DNA from 2 places in the Arthrobacter sp. 05N428_2 genome. Region 2 is predicted to be linked to the other one. Evidence: predicted binding sites of a transcription regulator. Region 2 holds the regulator's gene; the other holds the start of a gene.
The links. Region 2 encodes LexA, which represses DNA repair genes until DNA is damaged. Its sites were predicted from a motif close to TCGAACANNTGTTCGA; they were not measured.
Positions count from the first base shown of each region.

Region 1: AC1DGI_RS17865 (DUF6504 family protein) is a predicted target of LexA. The motif match lies at 3,781-3,796, and genes of this name have one in related genera.

Region 1 covers NZ_JBFTMR010000028.1:24,178-31,315, reverse strand. The annotation lists gene AC1DGI_RS17895 (S-(hydroxymethyl)mycothiol dehydrogenase) at 1-157, opposite strand, end outside; gene AC1DGI_RS17890 (mycoredoxin) at 291-548, opposite strand; gene AC1DGI_RS17885 (SOS response-associated peptidase) at 676-1,422, shown strand; gene AC1DGI_RS17880 (hypothetical protein) at 1,622-2,773, shown strand; gene AC1DGI_RS17875 (VOC family protein) at 2,844-3,266, opposite strand; gene AC1DGI_RS17870 (hypothetical protein) at 3,313-3,699, opposite strand; gene AC1DGI_RS17865 (DUF6504 family protein) at 3,833-4,162, shown strand; gene AC1DGI_RS17860 (DNA polymerase III subunit alpha) at 4,159-7,138, shown strand, end outside.
Region 2 covers NZ_JBFTMR010000013.1:49,580-56,717, reverse strand. The annotation lists gene hflX (GTPase HflX) at 1-1,053, shown strand, start outside; gene AC1DGI_RS14380 (ATP-dependent DNA helicase) at 1,046-3,112, shown strand; gene lexA (transcriptional repressor LexA) at 3,176-3,925, opposite strand; gene AC1DGI_RS14370 (LysM peptidoglycan-binding domain-containing protein) at 4,578-4,898, shown strand; gene AC1DGI_RS14365 (histidinol-phosphate transaminase) at 5,017-6,135, shown strand; gene hisB (imidazoleglycerol-phosphate dehydratase HisB) at 6,206-6,832, shown strand; gene hisH (imidazole glycerol phosphate synthase subunit HisH) at 6,829-7,138, shown strand, end outside.

The sequences.
Region 1 (7,138 bases), on a different contig from region 2:
TGGCGCCCTGTTTGTAGTGCAGGTCGGTGTGGCAGACGCCGCAGGTGAGGATGTCCACCAGGGCCTCGCCGGGTCCGGGCTCCGGCACCAAGATGGTCTCCAGGGTGACGGGGGCGTTCTTGGACCGGACTACTGCGCCTTTGACTTTATGGACCATGAGGTGGGCTCCTTTCATCACCGCGTCCGTGGCAGGATGCGGCACGGCGCGGGTCCTGGGTGATCCGGGAGTCCGCGCCGTAGCTGGTGTGGTGGTGGTGTGTCCTGGGTGGTGCTCTGGTGGCCGGTGGGCCTTAGGCCGCGAGGCGGCTCTTGACCTCGGCCGCGGAGGGATTGGTGGCCGCGGTGCCGTCCGGGAACAGCACGGTGGGGACGGTGCGGTTGCCTCCGTTGAGCTGCTCCACGAGTTCGGCGGTGCCTTCGACTTCTTCGATGTTGACCTCCGTGTACCCGATGCCCTGTGCGTCCAGCTGCTTCTTGAGCCGGTTGCAGTAGCCGCACCAGGTGGTGGAAAACATGGTGATCGTGCCGGAATCGGGGGTAAAGTCCACGGAAATCTCCTCAAGCTGACGAAAGTCGGGTATCAGTTTCTACAACCGTAACCCGCCGGGCGCTATTCCCGCAGACCGTGTCCACGGGCGCTTCCCGCCGGCCCGGTGCCGGTGGCATGCTGGTGCCATGTGTGGACGCTACGTGATGGCCCGGGCCGTCGGGGACCTGCTGGCCGACTTCGACGCCGAACTGGAGGAAGAGCTCGTGATTCCGCCGTCCTGGAACGTCGCCCCCACCGCGGACGTGCCGATTCTCCTGGAGCGGCTGGTGGACGGGAACCCGGTGCGGCAGCTGCATCTTGCCCGCTGGGGGCTCGTGCCGTCGTGGGCCAAGGACACCGGCATCGGCTCGAAAATGATCAACGCCCGCAGCGAGAGCGTGCTGGAGAAGCCCGCCTTCCGCAAGGCCACCCGGTCCCGGCGCTGCGCGGTCCCCGCGGACGGCTACTACGAGTGGAAGGGCGAGGGCCGCGGCAAGCAGCCTTATTACGTACACCCCAAGGACGGCAGCCCCATCGTCTTCGCGGGGCTCTACGAATGGTGGAAGGACCCGTCGAAAGCAGAGGGTGACCCGGAACGCTGGTTGCTTTCGACCTCGATCCTGACCACCGACTCCCCGCCGGAGGGCTATGCGGACGGGATGCTGGCGGAACTGACGGCCCTGCATGACCGGGTCCCGCTGCCGATGGACCGCCGGACCATGGAGACCTGGCTTGATCCGCAGGCCGAGGACGCCGCGGTCCTGGTGGGGCTGGTCCGGGCCGGTGCGCACGACGTGGCCGAGAACTGGACGATTGACGCCGTCGGCACGGCGGTGGGAAACGTCAGGAACGACTCCCCGGAGCTGATCGAGCCGGTCGGCAGCCTGTTCTAGCGGGTGGCTCCGCAGGCACACGCTCACCGAAGGGTAGCGGATTGCTGCTTGGCTGCCGGTACCATTTCAATTTGTTTGTATCCGGTCCACCAAGGGGGCAATGGTGACAGTTATTAGTCGTGAGTCAGCTACCGCACTTTATCGGATAAGGCGGTCAGCTGGAGCTCTTCGGTGGATCATCTTGAGTACGGTTCTGGCTGTGCTCGGACTGATCAGCGTATGGGTGACCATCCCGGTATGGATAAGCACGGCGCTAGCGGCTGTTTCGTTTGCCTTGTTGTACTTGGAGGTTAGGGCCTACCGGCGATCAGTTGCATCGACGGTGTTTGTGCCTAGGATGAGCGATTCGTTCGAGGACGTCCTGCAGGCAACAAACAACCACGGCCGATTCACGTATCGAAAGTTTTCGCACGGTTCCTTTCTCTCTGACGGTCTGGTGAGCGCCGCAATCCATGACGGCCTTGAGGCCCGGGTGGACCCGGAACAATTCACGGTGCCCGCAGCCCTTAGGCCCCTGGGTCAGCGCTTTCTGGACGAAAAGATCAAGACCAAACACGTCTTTGACGGCCCCATCCTGGGGTGGAACTCAAACGTTGGCGTCGGGCAGGCCGTTTCGGACCTGCCACGCTGGATCGACTTCCAGCCAGCAACGTACTTCCAGCACATCGCCACTGACCAGCTTGCCCTCCACGACGTGAAGAAAAATGATCGGTTCATGGACGACCACGGGCGGCGACTTTTCATTACCCGGAGGGGGGTGCTCAGGGACTTCCGCGATTCATGGCTTGTGAACGTAGTAGGCACTTCCGTTATGGCATTTACGAGCGACGGCAAGCTCATCCTTGTGGATCAAGGTATTCATAACCTAAACAACGGCGGCCAGCTGGCTCCAAGTGGTTCCGGGGCGCTGGAACTACGGGATTTTCAGGGCAATCCTTCACTTCCCCTGTCCGAGCTGGCGGCCAACGGCGCCAACCGTGAGTTGCAGGAGGAAGCCGGGGTCCAAGCTGGTGAGATTCGGGAGAGTTTTTTCCTGGGATTCGGACGGTGGCTTGATAAGGCGGGGCGTCCCGAACTGATGACACTGAGTTTGCTCTCGGTTGACTCGCATGTTCTCGAGCAGCGGATTACGGAAAAGCTTGAGCGGCCATTTGTGAGGGGGCGTTCATTCACCAGACTTGTGGGGGAGCCTGGTGCATGGGGGTCGTCACCTGAAGCGATGCTCGATTCTCAATACCGGGGAAGGCTCTCCCTGCCACTTTCCGTGGGGCTGGCCCTCCTGAAGGAATTCGTCGCCAACGGTGGGCCGTCCGCAGAAGCGTTCGTGTCCCAAGTTATCGCGGGGGAATAGGAGCGAGTTCGCGTCCGGTCTTTCCCCCGGCCGGTCGGCAGCCTGTTCTAGCGGGTGGCCGGACCAGTACCTAGACGGTGACCTGGCCGCCGGCGTCGACCGTCCAGGTGGGGTTGAAGGCGATCTCCCAGCGGAAGCCGTCCGGGTCGGCGAAGTAGCCGGTGTAGCCGCCCCAGGGCTGGGTCTTCGGCGCCGCCACCACGACGGCGCCCGCGGCCTCCGCCCGGCGCATGACGCTCTCCACTTCCTCCGCGCTGCCGACGTTGTGGCTCAGGGTGATGCAGGGGACGCCGGCGGGGGCATCGGTTGCCGCCTCGGACTGCATCTGCGCGGCGTTCCAGAGCGAGAGGATGAGGCCGTGGTTTGCCTGCAGGAAGACCACCTCGCCGGGAACCTCGCGGTGGAGTGGCCAGCCGAGGCCATCAACGTAGAAACGGCGCGAGGCGTCAACGCTGCGGACGCCCAAGGAGATGAAGTCGACTCGTGGTTGCATCACGCGATCCTGTTATGCGCCTGGCCGCACGGCCCGGGGACGGCTGTCAGAGCGACTCCTCGACGGGCACGTTGGCCTGGTAGTCCCTGCCCTCGCAATCGCTGTACGCAGACATCAGATGGCCCTTGATCAGGCCCCGCACCGTGCTGATTGGAAAGGTCCCGGTGATGGTGTTGCCGGAGTGCTCCACGCCCTTGAGGTCGAAGTTCTCTTCCGTGCCGTCGTGGCTGAAGCAGAAAAAGGACACGGCCTCGCCGTTCATGAACTCGATTTCCATCCGGCGCTGGTGGGAGTGGTCCGGAGTGGCCGCCACGAGCCCCACCACATAGGCGCCGGAACTCGGGATATTCCCGTCGATAGCGAACGTCGCCACCAAAGTTGAATCCTTGGCGGCGACGGTTACGTGCTTCAGGAGTGCATTGTGGGAGCTCATGGCTCAATCCTGCTACCTGTGCCTGCGTCCGTCCACCCCCGATCTAGGTTTTGTCCCCGGCCCGTCGTAGACTTGAAGTGTTCGAAGATATATTCGAATACTTTTCGAAAGTCAGCAGCTGCCGGGAGGCGCCATGGGGATGTTCAGCGAGTCGGTGGACGTCGCCTGCACCCCGGAAGGCCAGCCGGAGTCCCTGGACTGGGCCGGGCGGCACTACGTCCTCTGCGCCGAGCCGGTCCGCTGGTTTGAGCGGCGCCAGTGGTGGGCGGAAGAACCGCGGGCGCCGCTGGGCAGCGGCCCGGGGCTGGTGGACCATGAAATCTGGCGCGTTCAGCTCCGGGATGACGGGAACCCGGACCGGACCCTCACCCTCGACCTGAGCCGGCACCTGGGCAGCGGACGCTGGCGGCTGCTGCGGATCCACGATGCCCTGCCACTACTCCGGAAGCCGGAGCCGGCATGAGCTTCACCCATCTGCACGTCTCCACCGCGTTCAGCGCCCACTACGGGGTGTCCTGGCCGGAGGAGTTGGCTGCTGCTGCCGCCGCGGACGGCGCCACGGCGCTCGGCTGCACGGACCGCGACGGGCTCTACGGCACAGTCAAGCACCTGAAGGCGTGCATGGCGGCAGGGCTGGACCCGGTCGTGGGGGTGGATCTCGCGGTCTTCGACGACGACGGCGACCTCCGTACCCGGCTCGGGGGACGCGTCGTCGTCCTGGCACACGGGCAGAACCGCGGCGCCGGGTACCGGGCCCTGTGCCGGCTGGTCTCCGACGCCCATGCCCGCACCTCGGGCAAGGCCGGGGGAGCGGTGCCCGTCGCCGTGACCCGGGCGGAGCTGGCCTCCCGCGCCCTGGATCCGCAGACCCTCAAGCCGGTGCTGACCGTGCTGATCGGCCCGGATTCCGACGTCGGCCGTGCCATGGGCGGCCGGCGCTACCTGCGGCCCCGGACGCTCTTCAAACGCTGGCTGGACGCCATGCCGCCGGGAACCCTCGTCGCCGAGGTCGTCTCGCAGCTCAGCCCGCCGGGCGAGCCGCTGAGCACGGCCCACGCGGTAAGGATGCTCAAGCTCGCCGCGGAACACGCAGTCCCGGCGGTCCTGAGCAACGCCGTTCGATACTGCGCCGAGGACGGCGCCGCGACGGCGGACGTGCTGGACTCGGCCCGGACGCTCAAATCCCTGCCCGAGCTCTCGGCCGCGCCGCTGCTGCAACCGAACGGGCAGGGCTGGCTGAAATCCTCCGCGCAGATGCTGCGGCTGGGCCAGGAGATCATGCACGCCGCCGGGTACGGCGCCGCCGATCTGAAGAGCCTGCTGGCACACACCGAGGCGCTCGCGGACCGCTGCCGGATGGATCCGGTCACGGACATGGGATGGAAGCAGCCGGTGGTGCCGGAGGCCGCGGTGATCGGGATTGCCGGGGATCCGCTGCTGGAGCTCACGCAGCGCTGCGAGGCGGGTATCACCCGGCGCTTCCCGGGCATCACCGGGAAGCCTGCCGCGGAGCTGCGCGCCCGGCTGGAACACGAACTGCGGATCATCGACAGCCTGGGCTTCGCCGCCTACTTCCTGACCGTCGCCGAGGTGTCCCGGATGATCCTGGACATGGGGGTCCGGGCCGCCGCCCGCGGCTCGGGCGCCTCCAGCCTGGTCAACTTCCTGATCGATGTCAGCCAGGTGAACCCGCTGCAGCACGACTTGATTTTCGAACGCTTCCTGTCCCGTGACCGCGCCACCCTCCCGGATATCGACATCGACGTCGAAAGCGCCGAACGGCACAACGTCTACCGGAAGATCTTTGAACGCTTCGGCTCCGAACGCGTCACGCTGATGAGCATGCAGAACGGGTACCGCGCCCGCGGCGCCGTCCGCGACGCCGGCCTGGCCCTGGGCATGGACGGCGGCGACATCGACGAGATCGCCAAGCAGCTCTGGCGGTTTTCGGCCCGGAACTTCCGCGAGGCCCTCGTGGAGAAACCGGAGTTGAAGGAATTCGCCGGCCGGGTGGAGCAACGGGACTTCAGCGAAAACCAGCAGCTTGACCTGCTCGTTGACCTGACCGAACGGTTGGACCGGCTGCCGCGCCATATCTCGATGCATCCCTGCGGGGTCATCCTGGGCGACGCGACGCTGCTGGACCGTACCCCGGTCCAGCCCAGCGGGCTCGGCCTGCCGATGAGCCAGTTCGACAAGCACGACATGGACCCGATGGGCATGCTCAAACTCGATGTCCTCGGCGTCCGGATGCAGTCCGCCATGGCCTTCGCGGTCCGGGAGGTGATCCGGCTGCACCCGTCCAAGGCCGAGGTGATGGCGGCCGGCCGGCACCCGGCAGGACCGGACGGCACCGGGCCCGATTACATCGCCGCGGACGGCCGCATCGACCTCAACGCCGTCCCGCTCGACGACGAACCCACCTACGAGCTGATCCGCAGCACCCACACCCTGGGCTGCTTCCAGATCGAGTCCCCGGGCCAGCGGGAACTGATCGGCAAGCTGGCACCCCGGGAATTCAACGACCTCATCATCGATATCTCGCTGTTCCGGCCCGGGCCGATGAAGTCGGACATGGTCCGGCCCTTCCTGGAGCACCGGCACGGCTTCGCGCCGGAGGTCTACCCGCACCCGGACCTGAAGCCGGTGCTCCAGGAGACCCACGGCGTGACCGTGTTCCATGAGCAGATCCTCAAGACCTTCGATGTGATGACCGGCTGCGGGCTGGCCCGGGCCGACGAATTCCGGCGGGCCCTCGGCAACGAGGTGCTGGAAGGCAAGGTGGAGGAATTCTTCCGCCGCGAGGCCCGCGCCCGGAACTACACGCCCGAGGTGGTGGACAAGGTCTGGGGAACCCTGAAGGCGTTCGGCAGCTTCGGCTTCTGCAAGGCGCACGGCGCCGCCTTTGCCGTGCCCACCTACCAGTCGGCGTGGCTCAAGACCCACCACCCCGAAGCCTTCCTGGCCGGACTCTGGGAACACGACCCCGGCATGTACCCCAAGCGGCTGCTGGTGGCCGAGGCCCGGCGGCTGGGGATTCCCATCCTGCCGCTGGATATCAACCGCAGCCAGGCCGAATACCGGGTGGAGCGGGTGGAAACCGGTCCGGACGGGGGCAGGCTGGGCATCCGGCTGAGCATCAACGGTATCTTCGGGCTTTCCGGCGCCGAGCTGAAACGGATCGTGGCCGGCCAGCCCTATGACTCCCTCGCGGACCTGCGGGCACGCTCCCGGATCAGCAAGCCGAGCATTCAGCGCCTGGCCCAGCTGGGCGCCTTCGACACGCTGCACCGTGCCGCCGGCGGAACCGCCAACCGGGCCGACCTGGTCCAGCACCTGCAACAGCTGCAGGGCCGGCCGCACCGCAAGGGCGTGGAGGTCATCGAGGGCCAGCTGGCGCTGCCGCTGGGCGACGTCGAACTCAAAAACCTGAAGGGCG
Region 2 (7,138 bases):
GTGGTGGTCGACGCCGAACTGGCCCCCTCCCAGCGGCGCGGACTGGAAGACATCGTCAAGGTCAAGGTCATCGACCGCACGGCACTGATCCTGGACATCTTCGCCCAGCACGCCAAGAGCCGCGAGGGCAAAGCCCAGGTCGAACTGGCCCAGCTCGAATACCTGCTCCCGCGCCTGCGCGGCTGGGGCGAGTCGATGTCCCGCCAGGCCGGTGGCCAGGTGGGCGGGGCCGGAGCGGGCATGGGTTCCCGCGGTCCAGGTGAAACCAAGATCGAACTGGACCGCCGCCGGATCCGCACCCGGATGGCCAAACTGCGGCGCGAAATAGCCGCGATGAAGCCGGCCCGGGAAACCAAGCGGGCCAACCGCCGTCGTAACGCGGTACCGTCGGTGGCGATCGCCGGCTACACCAACGCCGGCAAATCCTCGCTGCTGAACCGGCTCACCGACGCCGGCGTCCTGGTTGAGAACGCGCTGTTCGCCACCCTGGACCCAACAGTCCGCAAGGCCGAAACCTCCGACGGGCTGGGCTACACCCTCGCCGACACCGTGGGATTCGTCCGCTCGCTGCCCACCCAGCTGGTGGAAGCCTTCCGCTCCACCCTGGAAGAAGTCGCCGACTCGGACCTGATCCTGCACGTCGTCGACGTGTCCCACCCCGATCCGGAAGGCCAAATCGCCGCGGTCCGGGAGGTCTTCAGCGAAGTCGACGCCCGCAAGGTGCCCGAAATCATCGTCCTGAACAAGGCCGACGCTGCCGATCCGTTCGTGATCGAACGGCTAAAGCAGCGCGAGCCGCGGCACGTCGTGGTCTCGGCCCGCACCGGCGAAGGCATTCCGGAACTGCTGAAGGCCATCAGCGAGGGCATCCCGCGGCCCAGCGTCAAGCTGGAGCTGTTGATCCCGTACAACCGGGGGGACCTGCTCAGCAAACTGCACGAGACCGACGCCGAGATCATTAGCCTGGACCACGAGGAGACCGGCACCCGTGCCGTGGTGATGGTGCGCGAGGGACTCGCGGCCGAACTGGACTCTTTCGTCAGCAATGACTGAACCGGCGGAAGACAGCCCGTCCGGCGAGCAGTTCGTGGTGGAACTGCTCGACCGGGCGGTCGCGGGCATGGGCGGCCAGAGCCGCGACGGCCAGCACGAGATGGCCCGGCAGGTGGCCCGGGCGATCGAAACCGGCGACCACCTGCTGGTCCAGGCAGGCACCGGCACGGGCAAGTCCCTGGCCTACCTGATTCCGCTGATCGCCCATTCGCTGGTCAGTGACAAACCGACCCTGGTCTCCACCGCCACCCTGGCACTGCAGACCCAGATCGTCGGCCGGGACCTGCCGCGGCTGCTCAAGACCATCACCCCGGCGTTGGACCGGCCCGTGAAGGTCGCGCTCGTCAAGGGCCGCTCCAACTACGTGTGCCGGCACAAACTCGACGGCGGCTTCCCGTCCGAGGAACCGTCCGAGGGCCAGCTGTTCTCCCTCGGCGAGGACACCTCTGTGCCGCACTTCGCCGCCGCCATGGGCGGCCCGTCGTCCCAGCTCGGCAAGGAGGTGGTCCGGCTCCGCGAATGGGCCGAGGACACCGTGACTGGGGACCGCGACGAGCTCATGCCCGGCGTAACCGACCGCGCCTGGCGGCAGGTCTCCGTCACTTCGATGGAATGCCTGGGCGCGCAAAAGTGCCCGTTGGCCGCCGAATGCTTCAGCGAACTGGCCCGGCAAAACGCCGCCGACGCCGACGTCGTCGTCACCAACCACGCCATGCTGGCCGTCAGCGCGTTCGAAGGCCTGGCGGTGCTGCCAGAGTACGACGTCGTCGTGGTGGATGAAGCGCACGAACTGCAGGACCGCGTCACGGGCGCCGTGTCCGGGCAACTGTCCGTGGCCATGGTGCACGCCGCAGCGTCCGGCGCCCGCAAGCACACCGGAATCACCGTGGACGCGCTCAACAACGCCGCGTCCAACCTTGAACTCGCCATTGAGGGCGTGCCCAGCGGACTGATGCCGAACGGCCTGAACAGCGAGCAGCTCGACTGCGTGGACCAGTTGCGCGACGCCTGCCGCGCCGCGCTCTCCGACTCCAAGGGGGACAGCGCCAGCACGGCCGACGGCGGGCGCCAGCTCGCTCGGTCCCGCCTGATGGTGATCCTGGAACTGTGCGAACGGCTGCTCGCAGCCAAGGAGAACCGCGAAGTGGTCTGGTTCTCCCGCAACAGCAGCTTCGACCCGCAACAGGGCTACTCGCAGCCGGACGACTCGGCGCCAGCGCTGATCAACGTGGCCCCGCTCAGCGTCGCCGGGCGGCTGCGGGAGGGATTGTTCGCCGACCATACCGTCGTCCTGACCTCGGCAACGCTGGCGATCGGTGCGGCCTTCGAACCGGCCGCCGGAGGCCTCGGCCTGGTGGGGCCGGGGGCTCCCAGCTGGACCGGCGTCGACGTCGGGTCCCCGTTCGAATACCCGAAGCAGGGGATTCTCTACGTCGCCAAACACCTGCCCAAGCCCGGCCGCGGAACATCCCCGGAGGCCCTCGACGAGCTGGAGAAACTGATCCGCGCCTCCGGCGGTGGGGCCTTGTGCCTGTTCTCTTCCCGGCGCGCCGCCGAAGAGGCTGCCGATGCGATGCGGCCCCGGCTGGGCCTGCGCATTCTCTGCCAAGGCGAGTCGACCATGACCGGGCTCGTGAAGCAGTTCGCCGACGAACCGGATACCTGCCTCTTCGGCACCATGTCGCTCTGGCAGGGCGTGGACGTCCCCGGAAACTCGTGCCGCCTGGTGGTGATCGACAGGATCCCGTTCCCGCGCCCCGACGACCCGCTGATGACTGCCCGGTCCCGCGCCGTGGCCCAGTCCGGCGGAAACGGCTTCATGAGTGTTTCGGCCACCCACGCTGCGATCCGGCTCGCCCAGGGCGCCGGGCGGTTGATCCGCTCGACGTCGGACCGGGGCGTCGTCGCGGTCCTGGACTCGCGGCTGTCCACCGAGCGCTACGGCGGGTTCCTCCGGGCCGCGCTGCCGCCGTTCTGGCCCACCACCGACCAAGCAGTAGCCCTCGCCGCCCTCGAACGCCTCGGCTCCGAGGCCCCTGCCCCGCAGCCCGCCACGTAGGGTACGCCAAAGGCCCCGCCCGGTTTCCGGAGGGGGCCTTTGTGGCGGTGCGGCGGGGGAGTGCTACAGGGAGCGCAAGACCGAGACGACCTTGCCCATGATGACGGCATGGTCGCCCAAGATCGGTTCATACTGGGTGTTCTGCGGAAGCAGCCAGGTGTGGCCGTCGCGCTGCCGGAACGTCTTGACTGTGGCTTCGTCATCGAGCAGCGCGGCAACGATGTCGCCATTGATGGCGTCGTTCTGGCGCCGGACCACCACCCAGTCACCGTCGCAAATGGCGGCGTCGATCATCGAATCGCCGGCCACCCGAAGCATGAACAATTCGCCGTGGCCCACCAGCTGGCGCGGCAGGGGCATCACGTCCTCCACCACCTGGTCGGCAAGGATCGGACCGCCGGCGGCGATCCGGCCCACGAACGGCACCATTGCGGTGTCCGTGGCGCTGGCAAGCTCCGAGACGGCGAGGCCACCCACAGCCCGCAGGCCGCCGGGCTTCCCCACTCCGGAAATCTTCGTGCTGCCCTCATCGAGCGTCAGCGGCATCAGCACTTCCATGGCACGGGGCCGCTTAGGGTCACGCCGCAGGTAACCGAGCTTCTCCAGCTGGGAAAGCTGGTGGGTGACGCTGGAGAGGCTGGCCAGCCCCACCGTGTCGCCGATCTCCCGCATCGAGGGCGGGTACCCGTTGTCCGTGACGGAACGCTGGATGGTCTCCAGGATCTTCTTTTGCCGGACGGTAAGGCTCTTGGGCGCCCGGGCGGTCTGGGGGCTGCGCTGGGCGGCCCTCCCACGGGCGGCTTGTGCTGCCATCTTGGCCACGCCTTTCCATTTCCGCCCGGCCGATGTGGTGGCCGGAATCAGTGGGTCTGCAAAAAGTCAGACCCCGCTGGTCAACTGCTGTTGATCAACTCGAGTGGTTGTCCTGTGCTTCAAAAATAGGCCAGCCGCCAAGGTTTTTCAAACATTTGTTCTAGTGAGTCTCGACAATGTTCGTTCATAAGTGCTAAAACAGAACCAGCAGGGTTCGAAGATATGTTCGAATCTGAGTGCGGGGAGTGAACCGCGAGGTTCGGCCCTATGTTCGAAGTTTGCGATGAATGAATATGTTTCGAAGGTTTGCGTTCGATGGTTCGGTCGGTTGGCGGCAGGTAAGTGGAGTACGCCGGGCGGCACAGATAAGTCCAGGAGGGCTCAGTTCATGTCAGCAGTAAGCGCAATTCCCGGTTCGCTGGTATCCGCTCCCGTCCGTGCCGCCCATCCCAAGGCGGTCAGGGTCCAGGCGGCCCCATCCGATCAAGCCCCATCCGACCAAGGCCCATTCGATCAGGCCCGGTCCACGAGGGCGCAGTTCGAGTCGTTCGGCCCGCATAACATTTTCGATCGCGATACCGACCGCCAGCGTGCCGTCCGCCACGACGCAGGCAGCCTGGCCCTCGTCGGCCGGAAGCCTGCGCCCACTGCCATGGCACAGGCTCCGCTGCGGCTCACCCGCCGGGGCCGGTTCGTCTTTTTCGGATTGCCGCTGATGCTGCTGGCGGTCCTCCTGCTTTCACTCGCCGGCTTCCTGAATGCTCCGGCCAAGGCCGCCGACTCGTCCGCAGGGCTCTCGCTCACGCCGACGGTCACGGTCACAGTCCAGCCGGGGGAGTCACTGTGGGCGATTGCAGGCGCCGTGGCCCCGGAGCGTGATCCCCGCGACGTCGTGGCGGACATCGTGCAGCTGAACAACCTCGGCGATCCCCGCGTCATCTCCGGACAGCAGCTCTTTGTGCCCACCAAGTAGGCGGCGCCCGGACCGGGATTCCGGGCGAGCCGCCCCGGCCGGCGTGAGTCGGCCGCGCACGTCGGGCGCTGCCGGTCACAGTTTCGGGTCCGGCGCCGTACACGCTTAAACTGGGACGGTGACTGACCAGCTAGAGCGACTCAACCGACTGCCCCTCCGGACGAATCTGCGCGGGTTGCGCCCTTATGGCGCACCCCAGCTGGATGTCCCTATCCTGCTGAACGTCAACGAGAACACCCATGGCGTTCCGGCGGACGTCCGCGCCGCCATCGTCGCGGCCGTCACCGAAGCCGCAACCGGGCTGAACCGGTACCCCGACCGCGAGTTCACCGAACTGCGCGAAGGCCTCGCCGAATATCTCGGCCACGGACTGGACGCCACCAACATCTGGGCAGCGAACGGCTCCAATGAAGTCCTCCAGCAAATCCTCCAGGCCTTCGGCGGCCCGGGCCGCACCGCTCTCGGATTCCCTCCCACGTACTCCATGTACCCACTGCTGGCTGCCGGCACGGACACCGAATACATCGTCGGCGTCCGGGCCGAGGACTACGGTCTGAGCGCCGAATCGGCGGCACGCCAGGTCCGTGAACTGAAGCCCAACGTCGTATTCCTCTGTTCCCCGAACAATCCCACCGGCACCGGCCTGGGGATTGACGTCGTGGAGGCCGTCTATGAGGCCGGAGAAGCCAGCCAGAGCATCGTGATCGTCGACGAGGCCTACCACGAATTCGCCCACGATGGGACCCCCAGCGCCCTCACGCTGCTGCCCGGCCGCGAGCGGCTGATCATCTCGCGCACCATGAGCAAGGCCTTCGCCCTGGCCGGCGCGCGGCTGGGCTACATGGCGGCAGCACCGGAGGTCACGGATGCCCTCCGGCTGGTCCGGCTCCCGTACCACCTGTCCGCCATCACCCAGGCCACGGCACTGGCCGCCCTGCGACACCGCGTTGCGCTGATGGCCGACGTCGAGGACATCAAGCGGCAGCGGGACCGGATTGTCGCGGAGCTGATCCGGCTGGGGCTCAAGCCGGCCGCCTCCGATTCCAACTACGTGTTCTTCGGCGGCCTCGAGAACCCGCATGAGGTCTGGCAGGCACTCCTGGACGCCGGCGTGCTCATCCGCGACGTCGGCATCCCCGGCCACCTGCGGGTCACGGCCGGGACTGAGACGGAAACCACAGCCTTTCTGCAGGCGCTCGAACGGATCCTGACCAGCCGGGATGTACAGTCCGCCTAGACTTAACGCAGGACCCACGCACTGCGCCCTGTTCGCCGGGCGCCAGCCTTCATCCAAAGGACACCCCCACATGAGCAACACCGGATCAGCCGCTGCCGAGGCCCGTACAGCCCGCCTGGAACGGACCACCAGCGAGTCCTCCGTGCTGGTCGAAATCAACCTGGACGGGACCGGCGTCTCGGACATCAGCACCTCCGTGCCGTTCTACGACCACATGCTGACGGCCCTGAGCAAGCACTCCTTGATCGACCTCACGGTCAAGGCCACCGGCGATACCCACATCGACGTCCACCACACCGTCGAAGACGTTGCCATCACCTTTGGCGAGGTCCTGCGCACGGCGCTGGGAAACAAGGCGGGCATCCGCCGCTTCGGCCAGGCCTCGATCCCGCTCGACGAGGCGCTGGCGCACGCCGTCGTCGACGTGTCCGGCCGCCCCTACCTGGTCCACGCCGGCGAGCCGGCGGGTCAGGAGTACCACCTCATCGGCGGCCACTTCACCGGGTCGCTGACCCGCCACGTCTTCGAGGCCATCACGCTGCACGCCGGCATCTGCCTGCACATGAACGTCACCGCCGGCCGCGACCCGCACCACATTGTCGAGGCCCAGTTCAAGGCCTTCGCCCGGGCGCTCCGGGCCGCCGTGGAGCCGGACCCCCGGGTCGAGGGCATTCCCTCCACCAAGGGTGCCCTGTGACCGGCAAGGTGCTCCAGGACGGCGCCGTCATCAACCCGCATGCCACCCGGAAGCCGGCATCGCCGGATGGCAAGCCCACCGTGACCGTGCTCGACTACGGTTCCGGTAACGTCCGCTCGGCCGTCCGCGCGCTCGAACGCGCCGGGGCCGAGGTCATCCTCAGCGCCAAGCCCGCGGACGTGCTCAATGCCGACGGGCTCGTCGTGCCCGGCGTCGGGGCCTTCGAAACCGTCATGAAGGAACTCAAGGCCGTCGACGCCTTGCGGATGATCGGCCGCCGCGTTGCCGGCCACCGGCCCGTGCTCG